Regions from separate parts of the Moraxella bovis genome, predicted to be linked through region 2. Evidence: predicted binding sites of a transcription regulator. Region 2 holds the regulator's gene; the other holds the start of a gene.

Region 1 (16,868 bases), 420 kb from region 2:
GGCGGGATTAACCTAGAAGACATCAAAGCACCTGAGTGCTTCAAAATCGAGCGTGAACTGCGTGAACGCATGAATATTCCTGTATTCCATGACGACCAGCATGGTACCGCCATCATCTCAGCCGCCGCCCTGCTAAACGCTCTACAACTTAACGGCAAAAACATCGGCGAGATTACGCTTGTCTGCTCAGGGGCAGGGGCGGCAGCGATTAGTTGCCTTGATTTGATTGTGGCACTTGGAGCCAACAAAAACAACATCTATGTGCTTGACTCAAAAGGCGTTATCACGACAAGCCGTGAAAACCTAGACGAATCCAAAGCCCGCTTTGCTCGTGATACCGACAAGACCACCCTTGCCGAAGTCATGAACGGTGCCGACGTATTTTTAGGTCTGTCAGGGCCAGGCGTGGTCAGCCAAGATATGGTACGCTCAATGGCAAAAGACCCGATTATCTTTGCCCTTGCCAACCCAACCCCTGAGATTATGCCCGAGCTTGCCCATGCGGTGCGTTCGGACGTGATTATGGCGACAGGTCGCTCAGACTACCCCAACCAAGTCAATAACGCCCTATGCTTCCCTTATATTTTCCGTGGGGCATTGGACGTTGGGGCAACTGTCGTTAATGAAGAGATGAAGCTTGCGTGCGTACACGCCATCGCAGCGATGGCTCACACCGAATCCACCCCGTCTGTGGACAGTCAAAAAGACGAAACTGGCAAAAGCTTTGGGCGTGAGTACCTTATCCCCGGTCCTTTGGAGCCAAATCTTATCCTAGAGATTGCCCCTGCTGTTGCCAAGGCTGCGATGGACACAGGCGTGGCAACCTTGCCGATTGCAGACTTTGATGTCTATCGCCAAAAATTGTCTGAGTTCATCTATAATACTGCTCTTGCCATGAAGCCCATCTTCAACAAGGCAAAAGCCAACCCCAAACGTATTGTCTATGCCGAAGGTGAAGACATCAATGTGTTGCGTGCGGTGCAAGTGGTGGTGGACGAGCAAATCGCCCAGCCTATCCTTATCGGTCGCCCCGAGATTATCAACCAAGAAATCGACAATCTCGGTCTGCGTTTGGTCGATGGTCAAAACATTACCATCATCAACCCCAACAACAACCCCCACTACGACAGATATGTCGAATATCACTACACAGCCAATCAACGCAATGGCGTCAGCTTAGAGCTGGCTCGTCGTGATGTTCGCCGTAAAACCACGCTTATCGGCTCACTCATGGTCGAGCTTGGCGATGCGGACGGCTTGATTTGTGGTACGTTTGGTTTTTATCACTTGCATTTAAAATACCTAAATCAAGTCATCGGCAAAAAAGATGGCGTATCCAACTTCTACGCCATGAGTGCCGTACTCATGCAAAACCGCAACCTGTTCATCGCTGATACCTACATCAACGAAGACCCAACCGCCGAAGAGCTTGCCGAGATGACCATTTTGGCAGCCGCAGCAGTACGTCGTTTTGGTATCACACCAAAAGTCGCCCTACTGTCACATTCTAACTTTGGGGCATCAGACCGTACTTCTGCTCTCAAAATGCGTCAGGTGCATGACATCTTAACAAAGATGAACGTGGACTTTGAGTTTGATGGCGAAATGCATGGCGACACCGCCCTAGATGAGCGTATGCGTCAGCACAGCTATCCATTTAGCACCTTAAAAGGCTCGGCAAACCTACTTATTATGCCAACGCTTGACAGTGCCAACATCGCCTTTAACCTACTAAAAACCGCCACAGGCTCGGCCGCCCTAGGGCCTATCCTGCTAGGTGCGGACAAGCCGGTGCATATCTTGACACCTTCTGCGACCGCTCGTCGCATCGTCAACATGACCGCCCTATCGGTATCGGACGCTCAGGACATGGCAAAATAAGCCGGTCAAACCCAAAAAGCACTCATCAGGGTGCTTTTTTTATTGGTTAATTTACGCTACAATGAGCCAAATTTATCAAAAAAGATTTACCATGCAAGTATATTTGGTTGGTGGGGCGGTGCGTGATACGCTCTTAGGTCACCCCATCAAAGACAAAGATTTTATGGTGGTGGGGGCAAGTCCTGCCGACCTGCTCACCCAAGGCTTTACCCAAGTGGGGGCGGATTTTCCTGTGTTTTTGCACCCGCACACCTATAATGAGTACGCCCTTGCTCGCACCGAACGCAAAAACGGCAAAGGTCATCAAGGTTTTGCTGTACAGACGGACGGAGTGAGCTTACAAGACGATTTGGCACGCCGAGATTTGACGATAAACGCCCTTGCCATAGAAGTTGACGGACTGTTTGACGACACGCCACGCACAGGGCAAGTGGTGGACTTTTATGACGGACAAAATGACCTACGCCACAAGCTCTTACGCCATGTATCCCCTGCATTTAGCGAAGACCCGCTTCGTGTATTGCGAGTCGCTCGCTTTTATGCCCGCTTTTATGAGCTGGGTTTTACGGTCGCCCCTGACACCGCTTACCTTATGCAAAGCATTGCCAGTCGGGGGGAGCTTTTGCACCTTAGCCGTGAGCGGATTTGGACGGAATGCGTGAAGGCTTTTGATGAGATGTGTGCGTTTGCGTTTTTTGAACTGTTATTTGATTTAGATATTTTAAAACAAATTCTACCCGAGCTAAACACCATTTGGCAAAATAACACCATTCGCCAAACCACTTTTGATAAATTAAAAACCGCCCACGATAAGCCATTGCATATCAAATTTGCCATATTAACCTATGGATTTTTGGATAATAAAGCGGATTTATCAAAACTGTGCGAGCGGTTATTAACGCCCAAAGCCATTACGCAATTTGCCCAATTATTCATCACGCTTTTTGATGAATTAACCCATTATCAAGACATTTCTGCCGATAAATTATTAATGTTAATAGAAAATACCAAAGCCCAAAAAGACAAAACGGTATTATTTGATTTGATTAATGCGGTAGAAATAGTAAATAATAAAACAATCAATCGTGAATTTTTTCATCACGCCATGAGCCTTTATCAGTCGGCAACGATTAACGATATCGATAAATCATTAAAAGGTAAACAAATTGGCGATGAGCTGACACGGTTACGCTTATTAAAATTAAGCGAATTTTTAAAAAAGGCAATTTTATGAAAAAAGTCGCCCTAATCACAGGCGGAGCAAAACGCATTGGCAAGGCAATCGTCCAAGCCTTTCACAACAAAAGCTTTAATGTTATTATCCATTATCATCACAGCCAAACAGATGCTCAAAATTTGGCAGATGAATTAAATGCCATTTGTGATAATAGTGCCAAAATCATCAAGGCGGATTTGGCTATCGTCAATGATAAAAATACATTGGCAGATTTTAAAAATCACGCCATAGCTTTATTTGGGCGGATTGATGTTTTGGTGCATAATGCGTCAAGTTTTTATCCAAGTGATGTCAATGATGATTTGGATAAGTGGCAAACGGACTGGGACGATTTGTTTTTGACCAATGCCAAAGCTCCACTATTTTTAAGTCATGTTTTTAAAGATGAGCTTATCACAAATCATGGGGCGATTATCAGCCTGCTTGACATTCACGCACGAGATAAGCCCTTTATCGGCTACCCCATTTATAACATGGCAAAATCGGCACATCTGGGCATGGTGCAGTCCTTGGCGTTGGAGTTTGCTCCAAGCGTGCGGGTCAATGGCGTCTCCCCTGGTGTGAATATTTTTCCAGAAGATAACAAAAACAACGAATTAGACGATGCCATCAAAGACAAGCTAACAAAATCGGTTCCTTTGCAAAAAATCGGTACGCCCAATGACATCGCCCAAGCGGTGCTATTTTTGGCGAACGCTCCTTATATCACAGGGCAGATTTTGGCGGTGGACGGTGGACGGAGCTTGACGTTAAGGGGTAGCTAAAAAAGGGGATGACTAAAAAAGACAAAATATAAAACAGCAAAAACCCACCATCAGGCGGGTTTTTGTAAGAGTGTGATACAAATTAGAATTTGTATTCTAGACCTGCACCGACACCATAAGCATTTGCTTTGTTGCCAGTAGCAGTATTGCTTAGGTTAACACCTTCAGAACGTTGGTAAGCACCATATAGATGACCAGTGGTTGCTTTGTTAAAGGCATATTTGCTACCAACTACGGTACGGAAGATTTCAGCATCTTTATTGCCACGTGCGTTATCAACAAAGTCTAGCTGACCGTAAGCAGTCCAAGGGGTTTGTACTAGCTTGTGTTCAGCAGATACAGTGAAAGCATTCTCTTTTTCACCGCCTTTTACAAGCTTGGTGTTTTGATATAATGCACCAACAGTAGTTGCAGGGCTTAGATCGTAAGCACCACTCACACGAGCTGCTCTTAAGTCACCTGCTTGAATATAACTAACACCGGCACGATATGGGGTATTGGTAGGTTCATATTGAACACCAACACCGAATGCGTCACGAGCCAAAGTATCTGTACCGTTGTTCTCATCAAGAACATACATGCCTAGGAAGTTAACACCGTTATATTTTGGAGAGACATACGCAAGGGCATTGTTAGCACGTGGGCTATCAATAGCGGCTAGCACATTATTACCACCGATAACACCGCCTTCTGTTACATTAGCATAGTCAACCATGCCATCAATGGCACTCAAGCGGCCAGCAAGCAAAATACCATATTGCTTATTAGATAGACCCAAGAACGTATCACGAGAGTAGAATTGATCTTCATTGGCATCAACATCAATACCATACTCTAATTGATACACAAGGTCAGTATTGACAGTTAGAGCTTCTGAACCTTTAAAACCGATACGAGAGGCGTTAGAGTTTAGTTGGGTACGAGAGTCTTTGCTTGCACTGTTGCTATTACCGTCTTGTACATCAAGAGTCAAGAACGCTTTACCATAAACTTGTGGGGCAGCTTGAGCAACTGTGATAGACAGAGCAGCAACGGCTGACGCTAAAAGTAGTTTTTTCATGGGTTTCTCCACTGACATTTTTAGTGATGGGGCTGCTGTACGCTTGCACCCGATGTGATAAGCTAATAACCACTTAACAACCTATCGCGGTTTTAAGTTATTGCCAATATGGGCATTTCATCATAGTTTCGTGACATATTCGTGACAACTTTTACATTTTTTGATAATCATGTATCAAATTTTGCATAAGTTTAACACAATAGACAAAAACAGTCATCAATCCCATACCGTGTGTATAGAATACCAATTTTGTCATATTTTGCAACACCTTTTATCACAAAAATTCACACTTTTTTAAATAAATTTAAAAAAATACATATTTATCAATGATTTATAATGTTACTGATTTCCAAAAAATTTGTAAACATTGAGAATATTTTTTAATTGGATGATGTTTTTTGACATGACATGAAGTTATATAGCATTAATTTTAGATAAATGTATTAATGTTTTATATGTGTTATATTGCACTATTGTGTGAAAAATAATCAATTTGTGGCTGTACGTGACAACCAAAACGGGTTCACAGATGGTTAAATCATGCTAAAATATATCCATGATTTTAATGTTTAATCAATATTGGAAATATTTATGACCGACATACTGCCCGAAGATGACTTGCACGTCATCGCTAGCCGTACCAAAGCCAAAACCGACATCAGCCATATTCATGCATTTTTGGGGGCAAAAACCAACGATAAATGGCTCGCTGTCGCCAAAGATAATCTCCCCCTACTCATGCAAGACCACGCCAACTGCGAGAAAAAAGCAGCAGGGACGGCGATGAATTTGATTTTTCGTTATGAGTTTCACAAGGATTTGCAAGAAAAACTTGCCCAGCTGGTGCGTGAAGAGATGCTCCACTATGAGCAGGTGTTAGAACTCATGAAAGAACGTGGTATCGCATGGTCGCACCTGCCTGCGGGGCGATACGCCAAGGGGCTATTAAAGCACAAACGCACGTGGGAGCCTGCCGGCATGATAGACGTGCTGATTATCGGGGCGTTTATCGAAGCTCGTTCGTGTGAGCGATTTTCGGCATTGGCGGATGTGATTGATGATGAAAAGTTATCAAAGTATTATAAATACTTACTCAAATCCGAAAGCCGTCATTATGAAGATTATCTGGCTCTTGCCCAGTCGGTATCTGATGAGCCAATAGATGAGCGAGTGGCGTTTTTTCGGGCGGTGGAAGCGGAGCTGATAGATAGCCCTGATGGGGAGCTACGCTTTCATAGTGGCGTGCCTGACTTTGTTTAAAATTTATACAAGCAAGCCATCATCTTATTTATCAATCATCGGATTTTAAATTTTAGCGTGCGTGGTGCTTGCAATTTGGGCGGGCAGACGCATATTATGGCTTTACTTTTTGCCTTGGTTTTAACTTTAAGTGACTGATGGCTTACAGTTAAAAGCATTCATCTTATCATCTTACCTTTTTACCTTTGGAAATATTATGACCACTCATCACAAACTCATCATTCTAGGTTCAGGACCAGCAGGCTACTCAGCAGGGGTGTACGCTGCCCGTGCCAACCTAAACCCCGTCATTATCACAGGGCTACAACTGGGCGGACAGCTTACCACCACCACCGAGATTGACAACTGGACAGGCGGAAAAGAGGGCTTAACGGGGGGTGAACTCATGGATAACATGAAAGAACACGCTGAGCGTTTTGGCACCGAGCTTATCTATGACCATATCCACACCACCGACCTACAAAACCGCCCTTTTACCTTAACAGGCGACAACGGCACTTATACTTGTGATGCTCTTATCATCGCCACAGGAGCAACTGCTCAGTATCTAGGCTTGGAGAGTGAAACGACATTTATGGGGCGTGGCGTGTCAGCGTGTGCCACCTGCGACGGCTTTTTTTACAAAAACCAAAAAGTCGTCGTCATCGGTGGAGGCAACACCGCCGTAGAAGAAGCCTTGTATCTATCCAACATCGCAAGCCATGTTACCCTAATCCACCGCCGTGATAGCCTTAGAGCCGAGAAAATCATGCAAGACCAACTATTTGAAAAAGTCAAAAACGGCAACATCACGATTGAATGGAACAGCAGTGTCAAAGAAGTCGTGGGCGATGACATGGGCGTAACAGGCGTGATTATCCAAAACACAGACGGCACCACCAAACAAATCGATGCCATGGGAATGTTTGTCGCCATCGGACACAAGCCAAACACCGCCATTTTTGACGGTCAGCTTACTATGAAAGACGGCTACATCGTGGTAAAAAGCGGACTGGACGGCAATGCCACCGCCACCAGCATTGACGGCGTGTTTGCTTGTGGGGACGTGGCAGACCATATCTACCGCCAAGCCATCACATCGGCAGGGACAGGCTGTATGGCAGCGTTGGATGCGGAGAAGTACTTGGATGGGATGTGATTTCACCCAAAGCAAACCACGGATTTAGACACACAGCCCATTTAGTATTGTTTTTTAAATGGGCTTTTTATATGCCTTTCAATGGCGACTTTAACTCCAACAACAAAAAGACAAACCGCCTAGGCAATTTGTCTTTTTGTGGTTAAAAACCTACATTGAATATGCTTTATCAGGGCGAATGTGATTTACCCCTACATATCCAAATTTTAAAAATACCATTTTTGTCTACAAAACAATCATTTATCTCATCGTAACAAACTCTTCAGACCCTGTCGGATGAATGGCAACGGTGTTATCAAAATCACGTTTGGTTGCCCCCATTTTTATGGCGACAGCAAAACCTTGAATCATCTCGTCCACACCAAAGCCCACACCGTGCAAGCCCACCACTTTTTCATCATCGCCCACGCACACAAGTTTCATGCGACACGGCTCACGATGAGCGGTAATGGCAGAGTACATGGGCGTGAAGTTGGATTTATAGACCTTGACCTTGTCCGCCCCAAACTCGTCAATGGCGTCTTTTTCGCTCATGCCGACCGTACCAATGGGCGGATGGCTAAACACGACCGTGGCGACATTGCTATAATCTAGGTGTTCATCGGGCTTATTGTTAAACAGGCGTTCGGACAGTCTGCGACCGCTCGCCACCGCCACAGGGGTCAGCTCAATGCCGTTTTCAATAATATCACCCACCGCATAAATGCCGTCTACCGTGGTGTTTTGGAATTTATCCACGATGATTTGCCCCTTTTCGTTGGTTGCCACGCCTGTTTTGTGCAAGTCAATGACATCAGTCGCTGGCACACGCCCTGTCGCCCAAATCAGGCATTCTACATTTAGGGTTTCGCCATTGTCAAAATACACGGTCAGACCGTCATTTTTTTCAATTTTAACAGGATTTACGCCCGTATGGAACGTAACGCCGTCTTTGTCCATGACATCTTGCAAAACTTCTACAATATCTTTATCAAAACTCTTTAAAATACCGCTACGCACGCACAAATGCGTATCCACGCCCAAGGCATTCATCACGCCTGCAATCTCAACGCCAATGTAGCCACCGCCAACAATCGCCACCGATTTTGGCAGTTCGGTCAAATCAAAAAAACCGTCCGAGTCAATGCCGTATTCTGCCCCCTGTATGTTTGGACGGTGTGGGCGACCGCCTGTGGCAATCAAAATATGGTCGGCGGTAATGGTCTCGGTCTCGCCATTGTCATAGCTGACTTCTACTGAATTTTTGTCAAGAAATTTGGCAAAGCCGTTGATTAAGGTTACGCCGTTTTTTTCAAAGGTGTTTTTATAAGATTGATGAATGCGGTTAATATAAGCGGTGCGGTTTTCGACAAGTTTGGCAAAATCAAAGTTTATGACATCAAGCTCAAAACCATAATCAGGGGCGTAGTTGTGAATGGCGGTTGCCATGTTCGCTCCGTACCACAGCACTTTTTTGGGTACACAGCCTACGTTGACGCACGTTCCGCCAACGTGCTTTGCTTCAATCACGGCAACTTTTTTGCCGTACATACTGGCACGGTTGGCAGAAGCGATACCGCCACTACCGCCACCAATGGTAATATAATCAAAATGTCTGGTCATGGGTTTTCTCCAAAAAAGGTTGGGTTATTATAACGCATAATGGGGGCGGTTGATGGATTTTGGGAAGAATGTTTGATAAAATTTTTTGATTGTTGATAGATGATTTTTTAATTGATTAAACTAATAAAATCCTGCTCGCCAATATCGATAGCGGTATGCGTGGCAATGCGATTTTAGATACCATACTCTCCCCTTAACTCATTGATATAGTCATTGGTAACTGGCTGGGCATTAGCTGATGACGGTAAAGAGCGAATACCCGTTAGCTCAAAAAACTCATCATCACCAATCTCTTCTTGGGGTGCTAAGAAGGATTGGGGTTGTTGCTCATCAACCAACTTTTCTGCCATTGACACAAGATAATCACTTGCCGACATATTTTGTTGTTTGGCAATTTGTACAATCTGCGTTTCTACTTGTAGGGGTAGGTCTAGGATTATCATGGATGACTCCTTTTTAAAGATACACCCAACCAACTTGATATTTACCACGGGTTTGTAGGCGTGTGCTGAGCACAACCTTTGATGATATTACTATACAAGGCGTGCTCAGCACGCGCCTACGTCCACACATCATTGTATTTGTAGTAATTTTAAAGTTTCTTGGGTGTAACTCATTGTAGCACAATCGAAAAACAAAAAAACCCAATCTCAGCCACGCTCATCTAGCACGTCCCACCAATCGCTTGACGATACTCATCATCTGACCAACCACCGCTTTATCTGCCCGTCCATCTCGCCCATAGCGGTGTTTGCGATACAAACCCTTTAATTCATCAATATCTTCGGAATTATTTGGCGTTTTTAGACGGTCAAGCCAAGTCAAATAAGGCTCGCTCGCCCCCTTACTCCATGCCTTATCCTGCTTGGCAAGCCCTGCCGAGAGCTTTATAAGTGGCACGTCTAGCCCATGATACTGCCGTCTGCGTCGGTACATCATCACACCCACAAATAAGACAGCAAGCACCCCCACGCCCCCAACCAATATCCAAAACTGCTGAGCAAAACTTGTGATATTAAACCATTTAAAAAGCGAATTTTTTTGCTCATCTTGGTCATAGCCGACCACGTTTTTTTGCCAATAATAGCCCATCTGGTCAGAGTAACGTCTCAATGTTTGTAGCATCTTAAACTGCTGATAACTCCATTGCCCTATCATACCATCGCCAAACATGGACGCACCGCCCATTTCAGTTACCGCATTCATGCCTTGCTCCACACGGTCAGGCGAGACAAAGGCGGTCGGGTCAATACGCACCCAGCCCTGCCCATCAAACCACACTTCTGTCCATGCATGAGCATCCATCTGACGCACTTCCCAGCTCTGCCCATCACGCCCAAGCTCACCGCCTTGATAGCCTGCCACCACCCGAGCAGGAATGCCTGCCGACCGCATTAAAAAGGTAAAACTGGACGCATAATGCTCACAAAAGCCCGCCTTTGTCCCAAACAAAAACTCATCAATGCGGTCATCTCGCAGCACAGGGGGTGAGAGCGTATAGCTAAACCCACCCGTGGTGATAAAGTTTTGCACCGCTTGTGCATAGCGGACAGGGTCGCCCGTCTTAGCGTAGAGTTCACTGGCAAAGGTACGAGCCTGCTCATTGCCATCTTCGGGCAGGCGTAGATTAATGCGTTTTTGGACATCGGTCAGTTCAATATCCACCTTCGGCTGACTAAAATAACTGGCACGATAGCGTTTTTGGGTACTGATCGGGTAATAATGACGCAGGGTAAAATCGCCCGTCATGCCCATGCCACGCTCAGGGTGCAGGCGTGGATAATCAAGAGCGAACAGCCAGTTTTGCTCGGTTGGCTCCAAGATGACCCGATAATGATGTTCCATGCCTTGATAAGCACTCATCGCCCATTCTGGGGGCTTATCGCCATCTCGTGACAACCAAAAATGGGGCGAAAACTCACTTTGTCGCCACGTCACCCCATCAAAATCACTAAACACCAGTCCACGCCAATACATTTCATGACGGCTTGGCATTTGCCCATCAAATTCAGCACGAAACGCCAGTTCAGTCGATTGACTCAGATTAGAAAAATCCCCCGGTGACATGCTATCCGAAACACCCGTTGTCGCAGATTTGCCCGCCATCGGCAGTGACCACATCGGGGGCAGGCGAGGAAAAAACAAAAACAGCACCACAAGCAGGGGAATGGCAGGCAGGGTTATCATAGCCAGTACACGCAGTCGCCCCGAACCATCAGCATTATCATCATCACTAATGGCAATAAAACCCAATAATATCATCATGAGTGTCGGCAGTCCCACCACCGCCACGCTCAAATCCTGCCGTATCAAAAACGCCGACGCCAGCGTAAATAATGCAAGGTTTAACGCCACATAAGCGTCCCGCTTCTCATACAGCTCCCACGCCTTTGCTACAAAGCACAGCACCAAAAAGCTGACCGCCACATCCACGCCAAACGCCTGCCCAAAACTCACCCAAATCGCCACCGTGCCAACCAAAAACAGTAGCACCTGCACCACTTGATAGATACGGCGTAGTCGCCCACCACTTAGACGGTGCAGGTGTGCCTTGATACTGGGTTTTTGCATGATGATGCTGATGATGAGTACGACCAGTAGCCATGCAGGAATGCCCATCGCATGGGGAAACACAAGCGATGCCATGGCAAGCAGTAGCCAGTGATAGGCAGGCAGAGCAAGGATTTTTTGCCAAAATTTTTGGGGGCTTGTGGTTAGGGTTTTTCTACCTTGACCAAAATCGTGAAAAGTGCTGTTCATGGTGTCTGTGTCGTGTGGTTTTGCCCGATAAATGATTTGGTAAAATTAGGGTAAATGATTTGGTGAAATTAGGCAAATACCAACCTTTTTATTTATCATCAATTTATTAGGGCGTGCCTGCCTTTTGTATTTGCAATGAAAAATGCCTGTTTAAAAAAAGCAGGGGAATCGCACGTTTTTCAAGAAAAAAGTGAAGTTTGATGGTCATTCTATCAAACGAGCTTTTATTATGAAAAACCAGATTTAGCCATTTTTCATGCAAAAACATTGTTTTATTTCTAAAACATTTCTATATTTTAAATTGTATTATAAAGGTTAGGCACGCCCTAACTATCAAACCAAATCTTTTTTATAAATAAAATAACTCAAAAATGCTTTTTTAAATGATTTTAAACGGCTTTAAAAGAACTTTAAAATGGATAATATAAACCGCCAATTTTGCCAACTGCCAAAACCCATCAAGGCTCTTTGGCAAGTCTTAGCAGACATTGGCGGACAAACTCATCACCCACGCCTATCTGCCCTGCCCCACTGGGCAAAACAAGCATAAAGGGCACACCTTGGCTGGCAATGGCTTGCACCGCATGGGTCAGCTCACTTAGGCGGGTCTCATGCACCCCTGACGGCATGTCATCATAGTGCAAGCACCACTCACGCCCGAGCGAGTCGCCAAAGTGCTTGGTGAGCATGCCCGCCCCCCGTGCCACGTGCGACCATGACACCCGTGCCAAACTCTCGCCTTCTTGGTATTCGTCCAACATCTCAAAGTCGCTTTGCCCTGCCACGCTAATGGCACTTCGCTTATCGCTCTCGCTTGCCACCGCTCGCTTGTCGTTTTGCCAGTCAAAAGGGGTAGGCTTAGGGTATACAAAAATCGGACTTGCCAAATACACATACGCCCACGCACGCATGACCCCTAGCGGATAGCGGCTGCTGATGACCAGACGGGGCAGGGTCATCACCCCCCGAGTGGGGGTATAGACAGGCAATCTGACCAGCACCGATTTGCTCAGCGTTGGCGTGATGATGGTGCGAGCATTCATGAAGTCTTCTCGTGCCTGCCCTTTGAGCATTTTTTGGACAATCTCATGCTTATCATCAAACACCGCTTCTATCTGCCGTGACGCCTTGCCACTTCTGGTGGATAACTCCAAAGTCACATAACCTATCGACCCTGCCTCAGACAAACTGGACTCGACAAACCGCACATCAATGCTCGCCACCTGCACAAAGGTATAAAACACCGTCACAAGCCAAATGCCGAACAGATAAAAGCACAGCCCCAGTACCAAGTTATTGCCATAATTAACCCCCGTCACAAAAGTGGCGATGAGTAGTAGAGCAAACAGCAGTCCTTGACGGCTAAAAAAGATATAGACATTACGTAGCCCGAGCGACACCATATCTTTGCGTGGCGAGCGTCTGGCAAAGAACTCGTTGAGCTTGTTCTTTATGGGATTGGTCAGTGGGCGGGTTAGGCGATGAGCAGATGATTTCATGGGCATACGGATAGATTGATTGGGTTAATGACAAATGGCAAATCCGCCATCAATCAATCGCCACTTCGTCCAAAATACGTCTGGCAATGGTCATCTCAGTCAGACCACCCAGATGATGAAACGGCACAAACCGCTGTCCTAGCCTGTGGTCAGCGACCGCCGAGAACACCGCCTGCACGTCATCTATCGCCACATTGTCCTGCCCTGATACATAGGCATAGGCTTGGCAAGCACGCTTTAACGCCAACACGCCACGAGGGGATAAGCCGTGATATTCTTGACTTGAACGGGTTTTGGCGACCAGTTTTTGTAGGTAGTCTAGCACCACAGGGGCGATGTAGATGTCTTTGACTTCTCGCTGAGCTTGTGTCACTTCTTCGCTGGTCAAAATCGGGACAAGCTCGCCCATCATCGCTCTACGGTCTCTCCCCTCTAACAGTTCACGCTCAGCTTTAGGTGACGGATAGCCGAGCGAGACACACATCAAAAAGCGGTCAAGCTGTGACTCAGGCAATGGATACACGCCTGCTTGTTGGGCAGGGTTTTGGGTAGCGATGACAAAAAAGGGCTTGGGTAAAACATACGTTTGTCCATCTTGGGTTACTTGTTTTTCTTCCATCGCTTCTAACAGTGCTGACTGCGTTTTGGGACTTGAACGATTAATCTCATCGGCAAGCAGTAGCTGAGTGAACACCGCTCCTTTTCTAAAAGCAAAACTCTGCTCGCTTTGGTTGTATATCATCATTCCCAAAATATCGGCAGGAAGCATGTCATTGGTAAACTGCACACGGTTAAAATCTAGCCCCAACAGGATGGCAAGACTGTGTGCCAACGTGGTCTTACCCATACCAGGTAAGTCTTGCAGTAGCAAATGCCCATCCGCCAAAATGCAGGACACGGCAAGGGTTACGGCTTCTTCTTTATCAAGGACGATTTGGTTTAGTTTGTCAAGTAGGGTTTGGATTTTGGGCTGGGTGTGTGACATGAAACACTCGAATAAAAAATATTTTGATAAATAATAGGGCGTGCCTGCCTTTTGTATTTGCAATGAAAAATGCCTGTTTAAAAAAGCAGGGGGGAATCGCACGTTTTTCAAGGAAAAAACTTGAGGCTGTGAGTTTTCTATCAGCCAAGTTTTTATTATGAAAAACATCCGACCACTTAATCTGATAAATCTTAAGAGTTTTAACTTGATTTTTTAAATTAAGTGGTCGGATAGCCATTTTTCATGCAAAAACGATTGGTTTTTTCTAAAATATTTCTGTATTGTAAATAGTGACATAAAGGACAGGCACACCCTAATAATTATATCAATTTTTTAAAAATTTTTTGTATGACAAGCGTTATTGTGGCAAACTTTTTACATAAAAAACACCCAACGATGTGTTGGGTGTTCGCTATTATGGCAGTTACGCTTCAGCAGGGGGCGGGAAAGTAATCTCGGTATTGGCAGGTTGCAGATAGTCGCCTTGTAGGTATCTTGCCCCTACCGACCACGCCATAGACATAGTGGATGCCTCTTCGATGTATGGCATGAGCGTGCTTGCCCCTTTTTCGGTTGCTGTATTGACCAGCCCTTGCAAGGCCGTTAAATTCGCCTCTCTGTCTAAGTCCTTGGTATAGCTACGGGCAAGACGCACCATGTTGGGCGACAGATAATCTAGCACCTCGGCGGATTTGGCAGTTACCCCAAAGCCATTCATGCCCACAGGACAATCGATGTTGGCTAGGGCGATAAACTGACGTTTGGCGACCGCCATATAATCCATTAAATCTTGTTCACTAAACTGCAATGTCAGCACCTCACTACCACCGCCAATGGCTCGGGTCAGCTGAGTGATGATGCCTGCCAAATTAGTATCCGCCAGTGATGCAGATGACAACCCTACTAACAGGCGTGCGGTAGGCTCACTTTGGCGAATGCTTGCCAAATGTTTGCTGGCATTGATAAGCATCCAACGGTCAATTTTTTCAAGTAGATTGTGTTTTTTGGCAATGGGGGTTAGTTTATCATAGGTCATTTCTGTACCATCAGCTTGAGGCAATGTTATAAACGCCTCAAACAAGCTACTACTGTCGGTATCAATATCATAAATCGGCTGATATTTTAACACAAATTTATTCTGGGTTAAGGCAGTTTGGATGTACTCCGCCATCACTGTATCATCCTCGCCTGCAATGGCACTAATATCAAAAGCTTTGACCTTCATGCCTTCGTCATCAGGATTGATGTCCTGAACAGTATCCATGGCACGACTTAATACCACGCCTGCCTCAGGAGCATTGATATCCATCATTACCACACCGATGGACAGTGTGGCAGTAACGGTACGACTGCCCACCTCGATGAGCATATTTGCCACACGCTCAGCAAGTTGCTCTGCCAAAGCCATCGCTTGCTCTTTGTTTATCTCATCGACCACCAACGCAAAACTGGTATCACTAAATCTGCTCACGCTGACATCATGTGCTTTTTTGGCGGTCTCATCAAGCACCCAAGCCACTTGTTTGACTGCGGTATCTATTCCCGTTAAGCCTGTGCTTGAATGAATCTTGCCCATGCCGTCCATGCGAATATATAATAAAGCAGCTGACTTAATATCACCACGTGCAACTTCTTGTTGGGTGTTCTGTAATGATTCGGTAAAGGCAAGACGATTGGAGAGTCCTGTTAGAGCATCTTGACGCTCTGCTTCGGCAAGTTTTTTGGCAAGCTCAGCACTGTTATTTTCATTTTGCTGAATAATCATCTGCGTGACAGGCTCACCATCTAAGGTCGCCGCCGCCAGTTGCAATTTGGATGCAAAGGTTGAGCCATCTGTACGTTTGCTCTCGAAGGAAAACTCCACCTGTGAGCGGTCACCCTTGTCAAATTTGCGTAAGAATTGTTTAAAGCCTTTGACATTGTCCCCACCAGCAATCAAATCCACCACTGGCACACCAATAATCTCTTCCATGCTGTTATAGCCAAACATTTCCAAGTATGGGTCGTTGGCAAAGATATGTACGCCTTGATCGATGTATGCCACAGCAGATTTTGAGTTTCTTATCAAAATATTAGCACGTTGTTCGGCTTCTTTTAAGATGGCTTTTAGATGGGCGGTTTGGCGTTTGGCTCGCACATAATCCGTCTGCAGACAAATGGCAGAAACGATAAGTCTGTCATCGCCTTTTGCCAATGATTTAATCATGTCGCCATGAACTACCTCAGGATTACCATGTTCATTGGCGGTCGCCTGCGTATCATCATGCACCAAATGAATGACAGGCAGAGTTATCTGCTCTTCTTGTAGGATGCCCACCACATCTGCAAAATTCATGTCATAGGCACGATGAAAAACAAGCACGTCCCAGTCTTGGCGTAGGGATTTGACAAACTCTGCCTTTTCATCCCAAAAGCCCAAATTGACCTCATCAAAATATTCTGACAAGTGACTGATAAGATGCTCAGCATAGAGTTGCTCTTCATCAATAAACAACAGGTTTAGGATATTTTTTTTCATAGACATACAGTGTATTAAAATCGATGCAGAAAGACTGGCGTTAGATTACCCAAAATATTTGCAATATTTGTACCAATTTGTAATATTTTGAAATATTTTTACAAAACATTACAAACCACAATAAAGACTGATGGTGGGTGCATCAAAAAAGATGCCATATTATA
Region 2 (16,868 bases):
GATTGTGGAATGGGTGAGGGGGAATACCAATTTACCACCATTGAATGTGGATAGGAAGTTGTTTGACTTAGATATTGGGTTATCAAGCGACAAGATTTTGCATACAATGTATGAATCGGAAACCGAATTTTTGGATTCTGAATTTGGCAAATCAGCCCTTTTATTTCATTTTTTTTAGATTTATTAATGTTCCATTAATTTTTATATCGATACACATGTTATTATATAGATCAATTGGTTGGAGTGGCATAAATCGGTTTAAGGTAAAAGAAGAATACCGAAATTTATGCGATTTGTTAAAATCTTATTTATGGGTTTCGTTTTTGGCGTTTTTTTGTGTTCTAATGATTGTTGGCACTATTTTGCTAATTCAAAGCTTGGAAATTTCTGCTAGAATGTCCATGAATATAGTGATATGGATTGATAGCTTTTATTTGAATTTTTGTTTTGTGTTTGCTGTCATTAGTGTCCTTATACTTATTTCATGGCTTAAAATGAGTAAAAAACTTATTTTAAATATTATTAATTTTATCAAACAGTTCTTTCAACCAACCTAACGAGGTATTTTTATGAGTAATTTAACTGGTCTAGCAGATGCTTTCTTTATTGAAGAAGCAAGAAAAATTCTTGAAAAACATTCATTTGGTTCTGTAACCGACAAAGAGGGCTATGAAAAAGTTTGGGAAGCCCGTAGGTTGGGTTGAGTTTACGAAACCCAACATTTTAAGTTCAAGTCCTGAATTTGTTGGGTTTCACTATCGTTCAACCCAGCCTACGAGCTGTTTTTGATTTGAATATTGTTTATTTATTCTTTATGATATTTGTAATGTTGTTTATTGGTTGGGTTTATATGATTATAGACTTAGGTTTGTCTTTTATTAACTTTATCAAGAGGTTTTTCCTATGAGTAGTAATGGTCAAAATTTTGAGTTTTCAGCCCGTAGGTTGGGTTGAGGTACGAAACCCAACATTTTCAATTCAAATTCCAAAATATCAGACATTGCCATCGCTTTTTATTTAACCCACCAACCATCATATTTTTGTAAACACACTAAAAAATACTTGTAAACAACCATTGCTGGCGCTACAATCGCTAAAATTTATAAAAAAATCCCATTATGTCTGATAATCTTAAGCATTACAAATCTCTATTAGAACAAGTTTCCACCAACCCCGCCATTATTACACAGCTAGAAATGATGGCAGAAAATGGTGATGGTGAGCTGACCTATATTTTAGGTTGGTGCTATTTTAAAGGTGAATACTTACCCAAAGACCTTACCAAAAGTATGTACTGGCTAGAAAAAGCCAAAACACTCGGTGATGACAGAGCAGAAGAGCTGATGGTGTATTGTCGGTTTTTGCAGTTGATGGACGAGTGAGTATTATTATGACAGATGAACAGGCATCAAAAATAGACTATAAAAATCTAATAGCGAGTATTATAGGTATTGCTCTCTCAATCTTTGGTATTGCATTTCTGTTTGTTTTTATGATAATTCCAATGATTTTATCATCAAAAATAGCACATTTAGCCAAAAACCCAAAAAACATCAGAGATGATGGCTGTTTGATGTATGCAAGCAAGTCAGATAAACACGGTAGTCTTATGTTTTATCTTAATCAAAAAGGACCTTATACATTAAGGCAAATATCCATCTATCCTGAAAAGTCTAGCCGAAAACTGGGTAAATTAATTGATGAGAGCGGACTTTCTTATCATGAGTTTGCAAGCATTCATAGCAAAGAATGTATAAAAGTTAGGTATGTGTCTGGTAAATTTTTATGGGTTTCTAGTGCTGATATTTATGATTTTTATTAATTTTTATTTTTAACCAACAGGTGATTTTATGAGCGAACAAACATTTCTTGACTATGCTGATGGCAATAAAGGGAAAAGAAGAAGCAACTATGAATACAAATGAACAAGAGTTAAAAAATAATCGCATAAAGTTAATGCAAGATATTTTTGGCTCTATCCTTTTGGTATGTAGTTTGGTATTTCTATTTGTTGTTGCAGGTATTCCAATGATTGCATCAGTAAAAGTATCACAGCTTGCCAAAGATTACAAAAACATCAGAGATGATGGTTGTTTGCTCTATGCTAGCAAGTCAGATAAACACGGTGGCTCTATGTTTTATCTTAATCAAAAAGGACCTTATACATTAAGGCAAATATCCATCTACCCTGAAAAGTCTGACCGACAACTGGGTAAATTGATAAGAGAGAGTGGTCTTTCTTATTATGATTTTGAGAGAGTTTATAGCAAAGAATGTATTAGGGTCAGATATATCCATAGTAAAACACTATGGGCTTCTGGCGACCATCTTTATGATTTTTATTAATTTTTTATTTTTAACCAACAGGTGATTTTATGACTAAGCAAACATTTCTTGACTATGCTGAGACCAAAAAGGGCAGTATTTTATTGTCTAGTGTCAGCGTTTCTAACAATATTTTATCCGCTATCAATGCAACGGATACTGTGGCTGATAATGAAAAAATGTCAGAAACGGAACGAGCCATTACACTTGCCGTCTTTGATGTTATTGGTATTGTTGGAACCTTTCTTGGGGAATCCAAAATTGGTCAGCGTTTGAATGTTGTAAGTTGGGGAGCAGAGGCAGGATTGGTTGGGCATAGATTGTTTTTTAAAAATCTCCCAGACTATAATGCACATAGGGACTTTAATTCGCAAAAATACGAAAAACATAAAGGCTACATCCCATTAACGCTAATCTATGACATCATTGCAGATACAGCAAAACTTACAGAAAAATTATCCGACATGGCAAGAGTGTTGGCTAAGATACCTACCACGCCCGCCTCAATCATCTTAAATGTTGCCTCTGCTTTGATTACACAAGTCAGTGCTAGTCTTGCTATCAAAACCAACAATGTTGAAATCAAACCTGAATACCTTGAAGAATACAAAAATGCTGATGATGAAGGGCGTGAAATTATTCGCCAAAAGCTCTCTGGACTGATGGTTCACAAAGACGATTTTTCATTTGCCGAAGCTCTTGGTGAGGCGATGATACATGTACTAACCAATAAAGAAGCTTTATTTGGCGTATTAGAACAAATCATTCATCAGTCAATACCTGACATTCTAAACCCATTTGATAAGCCAAGAGAAGATGAATTGATTGGCACATTGGGCGATGATGTGATTGATGCTAATAGTTTCTTTGATGACCCCTATATGATGATGGGACATGATGGCAATGATACTTTGATTGGTGGTAGCCGTGATGACCATCTTGATGGTGGTAATGGCAATGATGTATTAAAAGGCAATGGTGGTAATGATGAGATGCGTGGAGAACAAGGCTACGACACCTACCACATCAAAGACCGTGATACCATCTATGACGCTGACGGCAAAGGCAAAATCCTATTTGACAACAAACAACTACCAAAATCCTTTATTCTAAAAGATGGTACATCAGGCATATGGGAAGCCAAAGACAGTATAGGAAATGTGATATATACCGCCATTAAAACAATCAATGATTTGACCATTTTTTCTGAAACCTCCCCCACCGACAGCGTTACCATAAAAGACTTCTTCACCACCGCCACCATCACAGGCGACAACCACAATGTTTATTCCGCCCTTTCTCTTGTCTTAGCAGACAGTAAAGAAGATGCTGACACACATGGTGTCTATACCATCAAGACCAATGACACATTGCATTCAACTGTTCATATCAATGGCTTTATTTCTAATAACATCGCTGTGATGGGTTCTGATAAAGTGGACTTTATCAATGCACTGGGGGCTGACAAACGCCTTGATATAGACACACAAGGGGGTAATGATGTGATTTATGGCGGCGATGGTCATGATATCTTAAAAGGGGGTGATGGCAATGATGTGATTTATGGCTCTGCAGTCTTTTATGATTTTGAACCCAAAGACAGTCAAAGGCTACCTAAGCCAAAACAAGACAAAGAGGGTAATTTAATTGGGGTGGATAAAGATATTATTATTGGTGGCATGGGAAGAGATTTGATTGCAGCAGGGATTGGGGATGATGTGATTTGGGTGGACAATGAACAAGCAGAGTCTAATAACACCCATAACAATGACAAAGGAGACTGGGCATTAGGCGGACAAGGAAGTGATGTGATTTATGGGGGAGCAAATAAAGACTTTTTACAAGGTGGGGCGGATAATGATTATGTGTATGGCGGTGGTGGCGATGATGTGATATTGGGGGATGGGCATATAAGGTTTGGCATAAAAAATCAAGTGCTACGCAGTGATAATCAGATTTTAAGCATAGAGCATACCTACGACCAAGTCAATCACAAAGAAAACACTCTAAAACAAAAAACCGCAAATTTACAAGACTACAAAACCTTTGAATGGAACATTCAAGTAGAGACTGACAAAATGGATTATCTCTTAACCAAACAAAAAGACATTGCTTTGGCAAATAATTACCATCTTTTAGACGAATCATACAAACACAATGCCAATGACTTTTTGTACGGCGGCAAGGGAGACGACCTTATCATCGGTCAATATGGCAATGATTATCTAGATGGTGGTGAGGGTGATGACATCCTATGGGGTGATGATAACAGAGATGAGAGTATTGAAGGGAATGACACGCTAAAAGGCGGTGCAGGACGAGATAGGCTAATTGGTGGCAAAGGCAATGATGCGTATGTGTTTGACCTAGAAGACCTAGCCAAAAGCGGGGCGGATGACAAAACCATCATTGACAGTGATAATAGTGGCATCATCAAAATCAATCATTATGATCTAACAGGCACACAGTTTTTTAAATCCGCCAATGCCAGCAACCTCTACCAAAGCAATGATGGCAAATTTGACTTGATAAGATACGATAACGGCAACTACAGCCTATTAAGCAAAGACTTCAACGCCTCCATTGCCATCGAAAACACCCCCACCACAAAAGATGGCGACAATGACATCTTGCTAGGCATGATACTAAAAGAAACCAAAAACACCGCTCCCATCGTTCATAATCCCGTCTCTGACCAGATGGTGTTGGCAGAGCGAGACATCGCACTCGGTCTTGGCGAGGTATTCTTCGATGCCGATGGTGATGAGCTGACGTATAGTATCCAAGGGGCGGATGGACTGCATTTTGACCCTGCTACGAAGATGCTAACAGGCAGGGCACCTGATAAAGGGGTATTTAACATCACATTGACCGCCACCGACCCCAAGGGCGAGCATGCCAATACCAGCTTCACATTAAGAGTAAATGAACGGCCAACGCTCGTCTCTGCCTTGACTCTACCGCTTGTGCTAAGCCAAGATGATGCCATGATGCAGATAGGTCTAGATAAGCTGTTTGTTGATAACGATGGTGATGCGTTAAGTTATTCGCTATCGGCAAATTCTTTGAGCGGTATCTACATTGACAACAATCATCTCATCATAGACCCTGCAACCACAGAGATTGGCATGCATGACATTATCATAACAGCGACAGACAGCTTCGGTCAGAGTGTCAGTACCAATACCAGCTTTACCATCAAAGGCAGTGAGCCCATCGTGATGCCAGAGCCTGCTCTGCCCATCACGCCAACGCCCGACCCCATCACTGTTGGTAAGCGATATGTGGGCAAGCTCGGTGCTGATGATATTGTGGGTGATGATAAAGCCAATACCATGAATGGTCTGACAGGAGATGATGTCCTAAGTGGCGGTCGTGGTAATGACACGCTCATCGGTGGATTTGGTCATGATACCTTAATTGGCGGACTCGATAACGACCTGCTTATCGGTGGCTATGGCAATGATACTTATCTGTATCACAAAGGCGATGGTCTGGACACGATTCGTGATGTTGGTGGGTTGGATATCTTAAAGATTTCGGGGCTGACGCTGTCTGATTTGGGCTTTGCCAAACAGGGCAATCATCTGTTTATCGATGTCAAGCAAAATGATGATGGCATTATTATTGAAGATTATTTCAAATCAGGCAGTATTATACCAAGCCAAAAATCACCCCCCAACATAGAGCGTATCTACATCAATGATAAGTTTGTCGGGCATGATGAGATTATCAAGATGGCGGATGTGATTATTTAAGGTTTAAGGCTAAGAATGTTAAAAAAGAGTGTTTAATAACACTCTTTTTTCTAGTCTGCTGATGGCGGATTGTGCTGATTGGGGTGTGCCTGCCTTTGGTATTTGCATGAAAGATGAGATTTAGCCATTTTCATGCAAAATTGGTTAAAATTGTCAAATTTTCATCTTATCTTATAAAAATGTCATCAATGGCAGGCACGCCCTAATACGCCTAAAAACTTAACATGATGTATTTGTCATAAATACACCAATCTTAGTATCTTATCTATTGTCCATTATCCTAATACCGCCATCATTTCACCTTCTACCAAATGCATACTAATCGCCTTATCAATGCGGACATTGACAAATTTACCCAGTAGCTCATCACCGCCACGAAAAATCACCGAACGGGTGTTGTCGGCTGTGCCGTGCAAATAGCCATCTTTGCGGTTGGCACGTTCTTCGACCAGCACTCGCACGGTCTGTCCGACCATCGCTCGGGTCTTGGCAAAGGTGGAATCCTTGATGACTTCCTGAAAAGTCGCCAATCGCTCTTTTTTGGTCTCAAAGCTGACATTGTCAGGCAAATCAGAGGCAGGCGTACCAGGGCGTTTTGAGTAGATAAAGCTGTATGAGTGGTCAAAATCTAGCTCTTTGGCAAGATTTAGCGTGTCGGCAAAGTCTTCATCGGTCTCATTAGGAAAGCCGATGATAAAGTCGCTGGATAAATGCAAATCAGGTCGAATGGCTTTTAGTTTGTTGATTTGATTGATATAAATGTCAATGGTGTGATTGCGTTTCATCGCTTGCAAAATGGCGTTAGAGCCAGATTGGACAGGCAAGTGTAAATGCGAGACGAGTTTGGGGATATGCCGATAAGCGTCAATGATGTCATCGGTGAACTCTAAGGGGTGGCTTGTGGTGTAGCGAATGCGTTCAATGCCGTCAATGTGGGCGACATAGTGCAAAAGTTCACTAAATCGGCAAATCGTGCCGTCATCTTTCTCGCCCCGATAGCCATTGACGTTTTGCCCTAATAGGTTAATTTCACGCACGCCTTGTTCGGCAAGTGCGTCAATCTCGGCAAGCACGTCATCGAGCGGACGAGACAGCTCTTCGCCACGAGTATAAGGCACGACACAAAACGAGCAGTATTTTGAACAGCCTTCCATGATAGAGACAAATGCCTTGTAGCCTTCGACCTTTGGCTCGGGCAAAAAGTCAAATTTCTCAATGCTAGGAAATGACACATCAACCACGCCAATGCGAGTTTTGCCGTTTTTGGCGGTGTTGGTATATCCTCCGTTCAACGCTTTGGCACGAGCGGTCTTGGCGGTTAGTTCATCATACATCTGGGGTAGGCGGTGCAAGGTCTGAGGGCCAAAAACCATGTCCACATAGGGGGCACGTTTTTGGATATTATCGCCTTCTTGGGACGCCACACAACCCCCCACGCCGATGACCAAATGGGGATTTTTATCTTTGAGTTTACGCCAACGACCCAGCTCGGAGAATACCTTTTCTTGGGCTTTTTCACGGATAGAGCAGGTGTTCATGATAAGCACGTCGGCTTCATTGATGTCATCGGTAACGATCATGCCATGAGAGTCGCCCAACACATCACCCATTTTTTGGCTGTCGTATTCGTTCATCTGACAGCCTTGGGTGGCGATAAAGACTTTTTTGGGGGCGGTTGGGTCTTTGGGTAATTGTTCTAAGTGAGACAAATCCAACTGCGATAGCGTGGGGGCGCGGGGTTTGGTGTCGGTTTTGGGATTAAAAGTAGCAACGGTCATGGTTTTCTCCAAGGGTTTGCCAAAGGGGGGATAAAGGGACTATTATAGCACATGGCAGTGGTATTTTGGAAAAATATGGCTTGCTCATTTGGCGGTTTATTCTTTTTTAAACTGTCAAAATGTTAAACTGTCAAATTGCTAATTTTACCCGTCCCATGCCCATCCCTTTTTACCCTGTCATAAAACTGTCATCAAACATTCACTAAGCTGTCATACAAACACGGCAAAATACGCACAGCGATTGTAAATTGCCATCTGCAAGCAGTCGCACCAATTTTCCCATTACATCGGAGTTTGTATGTCAGTTCAGTTATCTTTTACTCACAAACTGCTTGCTCTAAGCGTGGCAGGCGTATTTGCCCTAACAGGGTGCAATCAAAATACCCCCGCCGATGGCAAACCTGCCGAAACTGCCCTCGCTACCACCGCCCCCGCCCCAAGCACAGGCGAATTTGCTGAGCTAAAAATCACAGGGGTAGGGGCATCATTCCCACAGCCCATCTATGCCAAGTGGTCGGCTGATTTTAACTCTGCCACAGGCGGACAAGTCAATTACCAATCCATCGGCTCATCAGGCGGTATCAAGCAAATCAAAGAAAAAACCGTGGACTTTGGGGCATCGGACGCACCGCTTACCGTGGACGAGCTAAACGCTGACGCGCTGATTCAGTTCCCAACCGTGATTGGCGGTGTTGTGCCTGTCATCAATGTCGATGGCGTGAGTGCAGGGCAATTAAAGCTAGATGGCGACACGCTTGCCAAGATTTATCTGGGCAAAATCACCAAATGGAACGACCCTGCCATCACTGCCCTAAACGAAGGCGTAACCTTGCCTGACGCCAACATTACCACCGTGTTCCGCTCGGACGGCTCAGGCACGACCTTCAACTTCACCGACTATCTCACCAAAGTATCGCCCGACTGGGCAAGTGCAGTTGGCGTGGACAAAGCGGTCAAGTGGCCAACGTCCGCCACAGGTATGGGTGGTAAGGGCAATGACGGCGTGGCAAGCTACGTGGGGCGTGTCAAAAACTCCATCGGCTATGTGGAATACGCCTTTGCCAAACAAAACAACATGGCTCACGTCTCCTTAAAAAACGCCAAAGGCGAATTTGTCCAGCCATCGGCAGACAGCTTTGCAGCGGCAGGGGACATTGACTGGTCGGCAGAAGCAGGCTTTAACAAAGTGCTGACCAATTCGGACACGGCAGGGGCATGGCCGATTGCGGCGGCGACCTTTATCATCATCCACAAAAATCCCCAAAACCCCGAACAAGTCAAAGGCGTGCTTGAATTCTTTAATTGGGCGTATGCCAATGGCGATGACTCTGCCAAAGCCTTGGATTATGTGCCATTTAGCGACACGGCAGTCGGTCTATTTAAGGCAAGCTGGGCGGAAATCAGAGGGGCGGACGGTCAGCCGTTGTTTAATAAATAATGTGGATAAAAAATAAGGGCGGATATTTTCGCCCTTATGCCAAATTAAATTAGGTTAATTAAAAATATATAAATCGCAATTTAAAATAATTTGGAACTCATAATGTTTTAAATGATTAAAAACAAGTTAATATCACACAGGGCGAATGTGATTGCCTCTACAATTTTACAAAGTGATGTTAATAAAAATAGCCAATTTTCCAAATTATTTTGCATTACCATTTAAATAAATTTTAATTTAAAAATCAAAAAGGTCAATCATGACAACACACACCGCCCGTGCCGACAGCCTAAAAGGTCAATTAAACAAACAAAAAAAGCTAGACGCCATCTTTGTGCTTGCCACCAAATTTTTTGCCCTGCTTGTATTGTTGTCATTGGGTGGGATTTTGGCGTCTTTGGTGATTGGGGCGATTCCGAGTATGCAAGCCTTTGGACTAGGCTTTTATAGCAGTAGCGAATGGAATCCTGTGTCGGGCGAGTATGGGGCGTTGGCTCCGATTTATGGCACGCTTGTTACGTCATTTATCGCCATTTTGATTGCCGTGCCAGTGAGTTTTGGCATTGCGGTGTTTTTGACCGAGCTATGCCCAAAAATGCTCAAAAAACCCCTAAGCATCGCCATCGAGCTGTTGGCAGGCGTGCCGTCTATCATCTATGGGATGTGGGGCTTGTTTGTGTTTGCTCCGTGGTTTGGCGATAAGGTTCAGCCGTGGCTCATTCATCATTTGGGCGGATTGCCTGTGGTCGGCACGCTGTTTAATGGGGCTCCCATGGGCGTTGGGCTGTTTACCGCAAGCCTTGTCCTTGCCATCATGATTATTCCCTTTATCGCCGCCACCATGCGAGACGTGTTCGCTGTCGTACCTGACCTGCTAAAAGAATCCGCCTATGGCGTGGGGGCAACCACGTGGGAAGTTATGACCAAAATCGTTCTGCCCTACACCAAAGCAGGCGTGGTTGGCGGTGTGATTTTGGGGCTTGGGCGTGCGTTGGGCGAGACAATGGCGGTAACGTTTCTTATCGGCAACACCTTTAACATCACGCCCAGTATGTTTGCATCGGGGGTGTCCATCACGTCCGCCCTTGCCAATGAATTTGCCGAAGCGTCCAGCGAACTTCATTTATCATCGCTACTGCATTTAGGCTTAATCTTATTTGTCATCACCTTTATTGTTTTGTCAATTTCCAAAATTATGCTGATGAAAATTGATAAAAAGGCAGGGAAATAAGGTGATAAGATTAAAGGTAAGTTTTTAATTTTAAATAAATGTATTTTAAATAAAGTTGTAGGGGTGTGTTGCACACGCCCATTGCTAAGACTAATATGGTTGGGCGTGCAGAGTCAGCCTCTGCGGTGGTATATTTTGAAGTTAAACAAGGATACACCACCAACCCCAAAGGTTAAAAGAAGGTTATCATGGCCACACTCACGCACGAAAAGCCAACTGCCCCAACGCCCAAATTCCATGAGCGGATGAATGGCACGTTGTACCAAAAACGCAAATTCAAAAACGCCCTTGGCATCGGCTTTACCATGTCAGCGATGGTGTTTGGGCTGTTTTGGCTTGTTTGGATTTTGATTACGCTGTTTTCTCGTGGGGCGACAGGCTTTATGGAATTGCCCATTTTTACCGCCAACACCCCGCCCCCTGCCACCGTGGGCGGTCTCAAAAACGCCATTGTTGGATCGGCAATGCTTGTCTTTTCGGGGCTGTTTATCGGCACGCCTGTGGGACTCATGGCAGGGATTTATTTGGCGGAGTTTGCCGATAATGATGGCAAATTTGGGCGGACGCTTGGCGGTGTTACTCGTTTTTTAAATGACATTTTGCTGTCCGCTCCGAGTATCGTCATCAGTCTGTTTGTCTATGCTCTGATGGTTTCGGGCGGTCGGGGTTTTTCGGGTTGGGCAGGGGCGACCGCTTTGGCTCTTATCGTCATTCCTGTGGTCGTGCGTACCACCGAGAATATGCTCGCCCTTGTGCCAAATGCCCTACGAGAATCCGCCTACGCCCTAGGCACGCCCAAATATAAGCTCGTGGGACACGTTACCCTAAAATCCGCCAAAGCAGGCGTGATTACAGGCGTACTGCTTGCCTTTGCCCGTATCACAGGCGAGACCGCTCCGCTCTTATTTACCGCTTTGAATAACTTGTATTTTAGTATGGACATGAGTCAGACGATTGCCAATTTGCCAAATACGATTTATCAATTTTCTATGAATCCTGATATTACTTGGAATAAATTGGCGTGGTCGGCGGCACTCTTGATTACCCTTGCTGTCTTATCATTAAATGTCTTGGCAAGATTTATTGGCGGTAAGAAATATAAATAAGCGATTAAATAGGCATTGCAAAATTAAATGTATTTTGTCATTAAATAAATAAGGGCAAATATAATTTGCTCTTGTAAAATATAGCAAATGTTAGGTTGTTTTTTTAAAATTTTTTAATTGCCAATTAGGAAAAATCCCATGTCAGTATTATTAGAAAAACCCACCCAAACCCACACTTCATTTACCAATCATCAGGCAGATTTTATGACCCTAAACACCCCCATTGTAGATAACCATATTCGCCAAACCGACAAAGTCATTGTGCCAAAAATGGCGGTGCGTGAATTGGACTTTTATTATGGCGATTTTAAAGCCCTAAAAGGCATCAATTTAGACATTGCCGACAAAAAAGTAACGGCTTTCATTGGTCCCTCAGGCTGTGGCAAATCCACCTTGCTTCGCACGTTTAATAGAATGTATGATTTGTATCAAGGCATGAGAGCAGACGGGCAGATTATCCTAGATGGCGAGAATATTTTGGACAAATCGGTGGACGTAAACTTGCTCCGTGCCAGAGTGGGCATGGTGTTCCAAAAGCCCACGCCTTTTCCGATGTCCATTTATGACAATGTCGCCTTTGGGGTGAAACTCTACGAGAAGCTCTCAAAATCGGAGATGGACGACAGGGTAGAGTGGGCATTAAAAAAGTCCGCCCTATGGAATGAAGTCAAGGACAAGCTAAAAGCGTCAGGGCTGTCCTTATCAGGCGGACAACAGCAACGCCTATGTATCGCCCGTGCCGTGGCAACTCGCCCCGAAGTCCTGCTACTTGATGAGCCAACGTCTGCCCTTGACCCGATTAGCACAGGGGCGATTGAAGATTTGATTGATGATTTAAAAGAAGATTATACCATTGCCATTGTTACGCACAATATGCAACAAGCGGCACGCTGTTCTGATTATACCGCTTATATGTATTTGGGCGATATGATTGAAATGGGTGAGACCAAAGAGATATTTACCAATCCCAAACAAAAAGCCACCGAAGATTATATTACAGGGCGGTATGGTTGATTTGTTTTTATTTAAATACTGATTATAAAAATTTAACTTTAAAAAATGATTTTTGTTAAATGATTTTTTTAAAAAAAATACAATTAACAATGCCGATAATTTTTAATTAAAATTTGGAAAAATAATGGAAAAACACACTTCAAAATCCTACGACCACGAATTAACCTTTGCCAAAGAGTTGCTCCTAACGATGGGTAATTTGGCAATCAGTAATGTCGGTAAAGCCATCAAAGCCTTATCCGATGGCGACAAAGAGCTGGCACGGACGGTCATCGAGTCGGATAAGACAATCAATGACTATGAAAGACAGCTTGATGATAAGGTGGTAAAACTTGTTGCCATGCGTCAGCCCACGGCGGTGGATTTGCGGTATATCATGAGCATGAGTAAGGCGGTGATTGACCTTGAACGGATTGGCGATGAAGCGGTAAAAATCGCTCGCATTGCCCTATATGACACGCCCATTCATGCCAACATCCACACCCTTGCCGACAATGTGCGTATGATGACGCTGGACGCTCTAGAAGCCTTTAATAATCACGATAGCCGTTTTGCTTTTGATGTCATGCAGATGGACGAGCTTGTCGATAGCGAGTATGGCGAGCTTTTAGCAGGGTTGCAGGACAAAGATGAGATAAAGTCGTCCGAGATTATGCACACGCTGTGGGTGTTACGAGCATTGGAGCGGGTGGGCGACCATGCCCGTAATGTGGCGGAGCTTGTCATCTATACCAGTAGCGGTACGGACATTCGCCATAGTGAGATGAGTGTGGTGCGTGATGTTGTGGGGGAGTAGGGTGGTTGCAAATAGTTACCCACTTTTGTGATGTTTTGTGTTATTGTTATAGTATTGTTACTTTTTGGCAATGCCCTGTATGGGCTGCTGTGTAAATTAAGGATAACCCATGCCTACCATTTTAATCGTTGAAGACGAACCTGCCATTAACGAGCTGATTGCCACGACGTTACAGATGGCGGATTTTGAGACGGTGTCGGCGTATGATGTCAAGACAGCTCATCGTCAGATTGTGGACGCTTGCCCTGATTTGATGATATTGGATTGGATGTTGCCCCAAGGCACATCGGGGGTGGATTTTTGTCGCTTGCTCAAAAAAGACAGCAGTACCGATGACATTCCCATCATCATGCTGACCGCCAAAGGCGAAGAAGACAACAAAGTACTGGGGCTAGACGCTGGGGCGGATGATTACATGACCAAGCCATTTAGCACCAAAGAGCTGGTTAGCCGTGTCAAAGCGGTGTTACGCCGTAGTATGCCAACCGATAAAGTGCTAAGCGTGGGCGAGCTGTGCCTTGATGACAAAAGTCAGCGTGTCTCGGTCGCTGAGTCGCCTGTGGTGGTCAGTAGCACTGAGTATAAGCTGTTAAAATTTTTCATGACCCATCCTGAGCGAGTGTACAGTCGCAGTCAGATATTAGACCATGTGTGGGGTGGTAATGTGTACATTGATGAGCGTACCATTGACGTGCATATCCGCCGTTTGCGTAAAGTGCTTGCCCCGCATGGCGTGGATGGGCTGATTCAGACAGTGCGTGGGACGGGTTATCGGTTTTCTAATCAATGATTAATAAAAATATTTGAAAATTCAAAATGATATAACAAAAGCAAGGCAAGTTTCATGTTGGACGATAAAGGGCTTGATAAGAAAGGGCTTGATAAGACAGACACGACGGCAGATGTTGTCGGTCAGTCATCGGCTGTCAATGCAAAGGCTGTCAATGCAAAGTTGGGTACAGCCCCTGGTTTATCCGATGATTTTTATCAGATATTAGAATCGTCCGATGACATGCTGATGATATTAGACGAGCATGAACAGATAGTGTGGCATAACTCATCGGCACTGTTTATCTTGACCGCTTATGTGGATAAGCCCATCATCGGTGCTAAGGTGTCATCGCTGATTTTAAATCATGAATTTTTGGAAAAATTCCCTGATATTTTTCACGCCATTTATCAATCTGTCAAACTGACCAATATCGCCAAACCTGCCGAGCCTACCGCCAAATCCGCCAAACAAGCCTTTGAGTTTTTTGGGCAGATTTACTGTGGCGAAATTTATAAGGTTACGCTCGCAAGGATTAATAACGCCCATAACCACGTGCTTTTGACCGTCGCCAATCACACCTACATTCATCATCTAGAACAAATGCGAACCGACTTCGTGGGCAACGTGTCGCACGAAATTCGAACGCCTTTGACGGTGCTGATGGGTTATATTGAGACATTCTCAAGCGCCTCAAGCCTAGAACCCAAATGGCAACGGGGCTTTGCCTTGATGAGTGAGCAAGCACGGCGAATGAATAACTTAGTCAATGACCTGCTCATGTTGTCACGACTAGAACATGACGACAGCGAGCAACAAGTGACGGTGGACATGCCCCGACTGCTCATGCAGGTCTTTGATGATGCCCGTGCGACCAACAAAGAGTTCGGGCATTTGTTAGACATACACTTAGACACCGAACGTCATGTGTTAGGCATTGAGAAATATTTATACAGTGCCATTTTAAATCTCGTCATCAACGCCATGAAATACACGCCCACAGACAGCACCGAGACAGGCAGGCAGGGCGAGATTAGCATTTTGTGGGAAGAGACATTAGATGGTGGACTGCTGAGTATTGCCGATAATGGCATTGGCATTGAAGAGACGCATTTGGCACGCCTGACCGAGCGGTTTTATCGGGTGGATAGTGGGCGTTCTCGTGCCACGGGTGGGACGGGGCTTGGGCTTGCCATTGTCAAGCATGTTCTGCACAAACATGGGGCGAGCTTGCATATTGATTCGGTGCTGGGTCAAGGCTCTACCTTTAAAATCCTATTTCCCAAAGAGCGGTTGGTTTGATGATTTTAAAAATTGGGCGTGATAATGATTTTGGGGTTTTTAAAAATATGTTAAAAATGGGCGTACAGATATTGATAACACCAAATTTTAAAATCCTTCTAAACCTTTTAAAATCAATCTGACAATTTTATCACTTTTATCCACTTAGCCACACAGCCAAAGGACAGTTATGTCAAGTATCATCGATGATGAACTCTTATGTGCCATTGATTTGGGGTCAAACAGCTTTCACATGGCAATCGCCTATGTCAAAGATGGCGAGCTAAAAAAAATTGCGTCCATGTCCGAAAAAGTCCAATTGGGGGCAGGGCTAGATGAGCAAGGTCATCTAAGTGCCGACGCCCAAGAGCGTGGTCTGGCCTGCTTGTCTCGCTTTATGGGTCGCTTAGATAACGTGGCAGGCGAGCGTTTGCGTGTGGTTGCGACCAATACCCTAAGACAGGCGACCAACAGCGATGAGTTTATTGCCAAGGCAAATCAGATTTTGCCTTGCCCGATTGAAGTCATCTCAGGGCGTGAAGAAGCTCGCCTTATCTATCTGGGCGTGGCGAACACAAACCCTAGTGATGAGCTTCGGTTTGTCATTGACATCGGCGGTGGTTCAACTGAGCTTATCATCGGACAGGGCGGGCAGTCGCTCCTGACCGAGTCGGCACAGATGGGGGCGGTGAGCTTTACGCAGAAGTTTTTTAAAGATGGTGTGATAAATGATGAAGCCTTTGGGTATGCCATGCGTTCTGCCAAAAAAGAGATGGCTCAGCACATCAAGCGTTATCAGAAAATGGGTTTTGAGCGAGTGATTGGTTCATCAGGGACGATTAAGGCGGTGCTTGGGGCGTTGACGGGGCTTGGGCTTATCAAGCATGGGCTGATTACCAAAGGGGCGGTATTGGCTCTAAAACAGCATTTGATGGATGCTCGGCATATTGAGCATATTGATTTACAAGGGGTTAAGGCTCACCGTAAGGCGATTTTCCCTGCTGGTGTGGCGATACTTCTGGCAGTGATGGAAGCCTTTGGGGTCAAGGCGATGAGCTACTCTGATGGGGCTCTTCGGGAAGGGGTTATGTATGACATGCTCTCACGTTTTGACAGTAATGACGCCCGTGATGGTGGGGTGATGAAGCTCATTGATAAGTTTAATGTGGACAAAAAACAAGCCAAACGGGTCGCCAAGACCGCCCGTCTGCTTTTTGATGTCGCCCAAGAGCCACTGGGGTTAAACCAAAACGACCATGACCTGCTCAGACGCTCGTCACTGTTGCATGAGATTGGCATGAGTATCGGGCATAGTAGTTATCATCGCCACAGTGCGTATATCTTGGAGTTTGGCGAGATAGCAGGCTTTTCG

What was found. The regulator PhoB, encoded in region 2, activates phosphate uptake and scavenging genes when phosphate is short. The targets are predictions, from matches to a motif close to TGTCATNAANCTGTCATAA.
Region 1: LP107_RS03675 (porin) is a predicted target of PhoB. The motif match lies at 5,060-5,078, and genes of this name have one in related genera.

The regions. Positions count from the first base shown of each region.
Region 1 covers NZ_CP087840.1:713,212-730,079, reverse strand. The annotation lists gene LP107_RS03690 (NADP-dependent malic enzyme) at 1-1,881, shown strand, start outside; gene LP107_RS03685 (tRNA nucleotidyltransferase/poly(A) polymerase-related protein) at 1,973-3,115, shown strand; gene LP107_RS03680 (pteridine reductase) at 3,112-3,882, shown strand; gene LP107_RS03675 (porin) at 3,965-4,942, opposite strand; gene LP107_RS03670 (MiaE family protein) at 5,534-6,202, shown strand; gene trxB (thioredoxin-disulfide reductase) at 6,399-7,340, shown strand; gene gorA (glutathione-disulfide reductase) at 7,581-8,942, opposite strand; gene LP107_RS03655 (hypothetical protein) at 9,116-9,385, opposite strand; gene LP107_RS03650 (transglutaminaseTgpA domain-containing protein) at 9,603-11,702, opposite strand; gene LP107_RS03645 (DUF58 domain-containing protein) at 12,161-13,201, opposite strand; gene LP107_RS03640 (AAA family ATPase) at 13,251-14,186, opposite strand; gene LP107_RS03635 (hypothetical protein) at 14,149-14,424, opposite strand; gene LP107_RS03630 (EAL domain-containing protein) at 14,611-16,704, opposite strand.
Region 2 covers NZ_CP087840.1:297,690-314,557, forward strand. The annotation lists gene LP107_RS01465 (hypothetical protein) at 1-178, shown strand, start outside; gene LP107_RS01470 (hypothetical protein) at 570-704, shown strand; gene LP107_RS01475 (SEL1-like repeat protein) at 1,119-1,382, shown strand; gene LP107_RS01480 (hypothetical protein) at 1,391-1,822, shown strand; gene LP107_RS01485 (hypothetical protein) at 1,912-2,346, shown strand; gene LP107_RS01490 (putative Ig domain-containing protein) at 2,376-6,083, shown strand; gene miaB (tRNA (N6-isopentenyl adenosine(37)-C2)-methylthiotransferase MiaB) at 6,359-7,861, opposite strand; gene pstS (phosphate ABC transporter substrate-binding protein PstS) at 8,160-9,299, shown strand; gene pstC (phosphate ABC transporter permease subunit PstC) at 9,559-10,530, shown strand; gene pstA (phosphate ABC transporter permease PstA) at 10,719-11,636, shown strand; gene pstB (phosphate ABC transporter ATP-binding protein PstB) at 11,775-12,650, shown strand; gene phoU (phosphate signaling complex protein PhoU) at 12,775-13,446, shown strand; gene phoB (phosphate regulon transcriptional regulator PhoB) at 13,556-14,236, shown strand; gene LP107_RS01530 (ATP-binding protein) at 14,291-15,517, shown strand; gene LP107_RS01535 (Ppx/GppA phosphatase family protein) at 15,687-16,868, shown strand, end outside.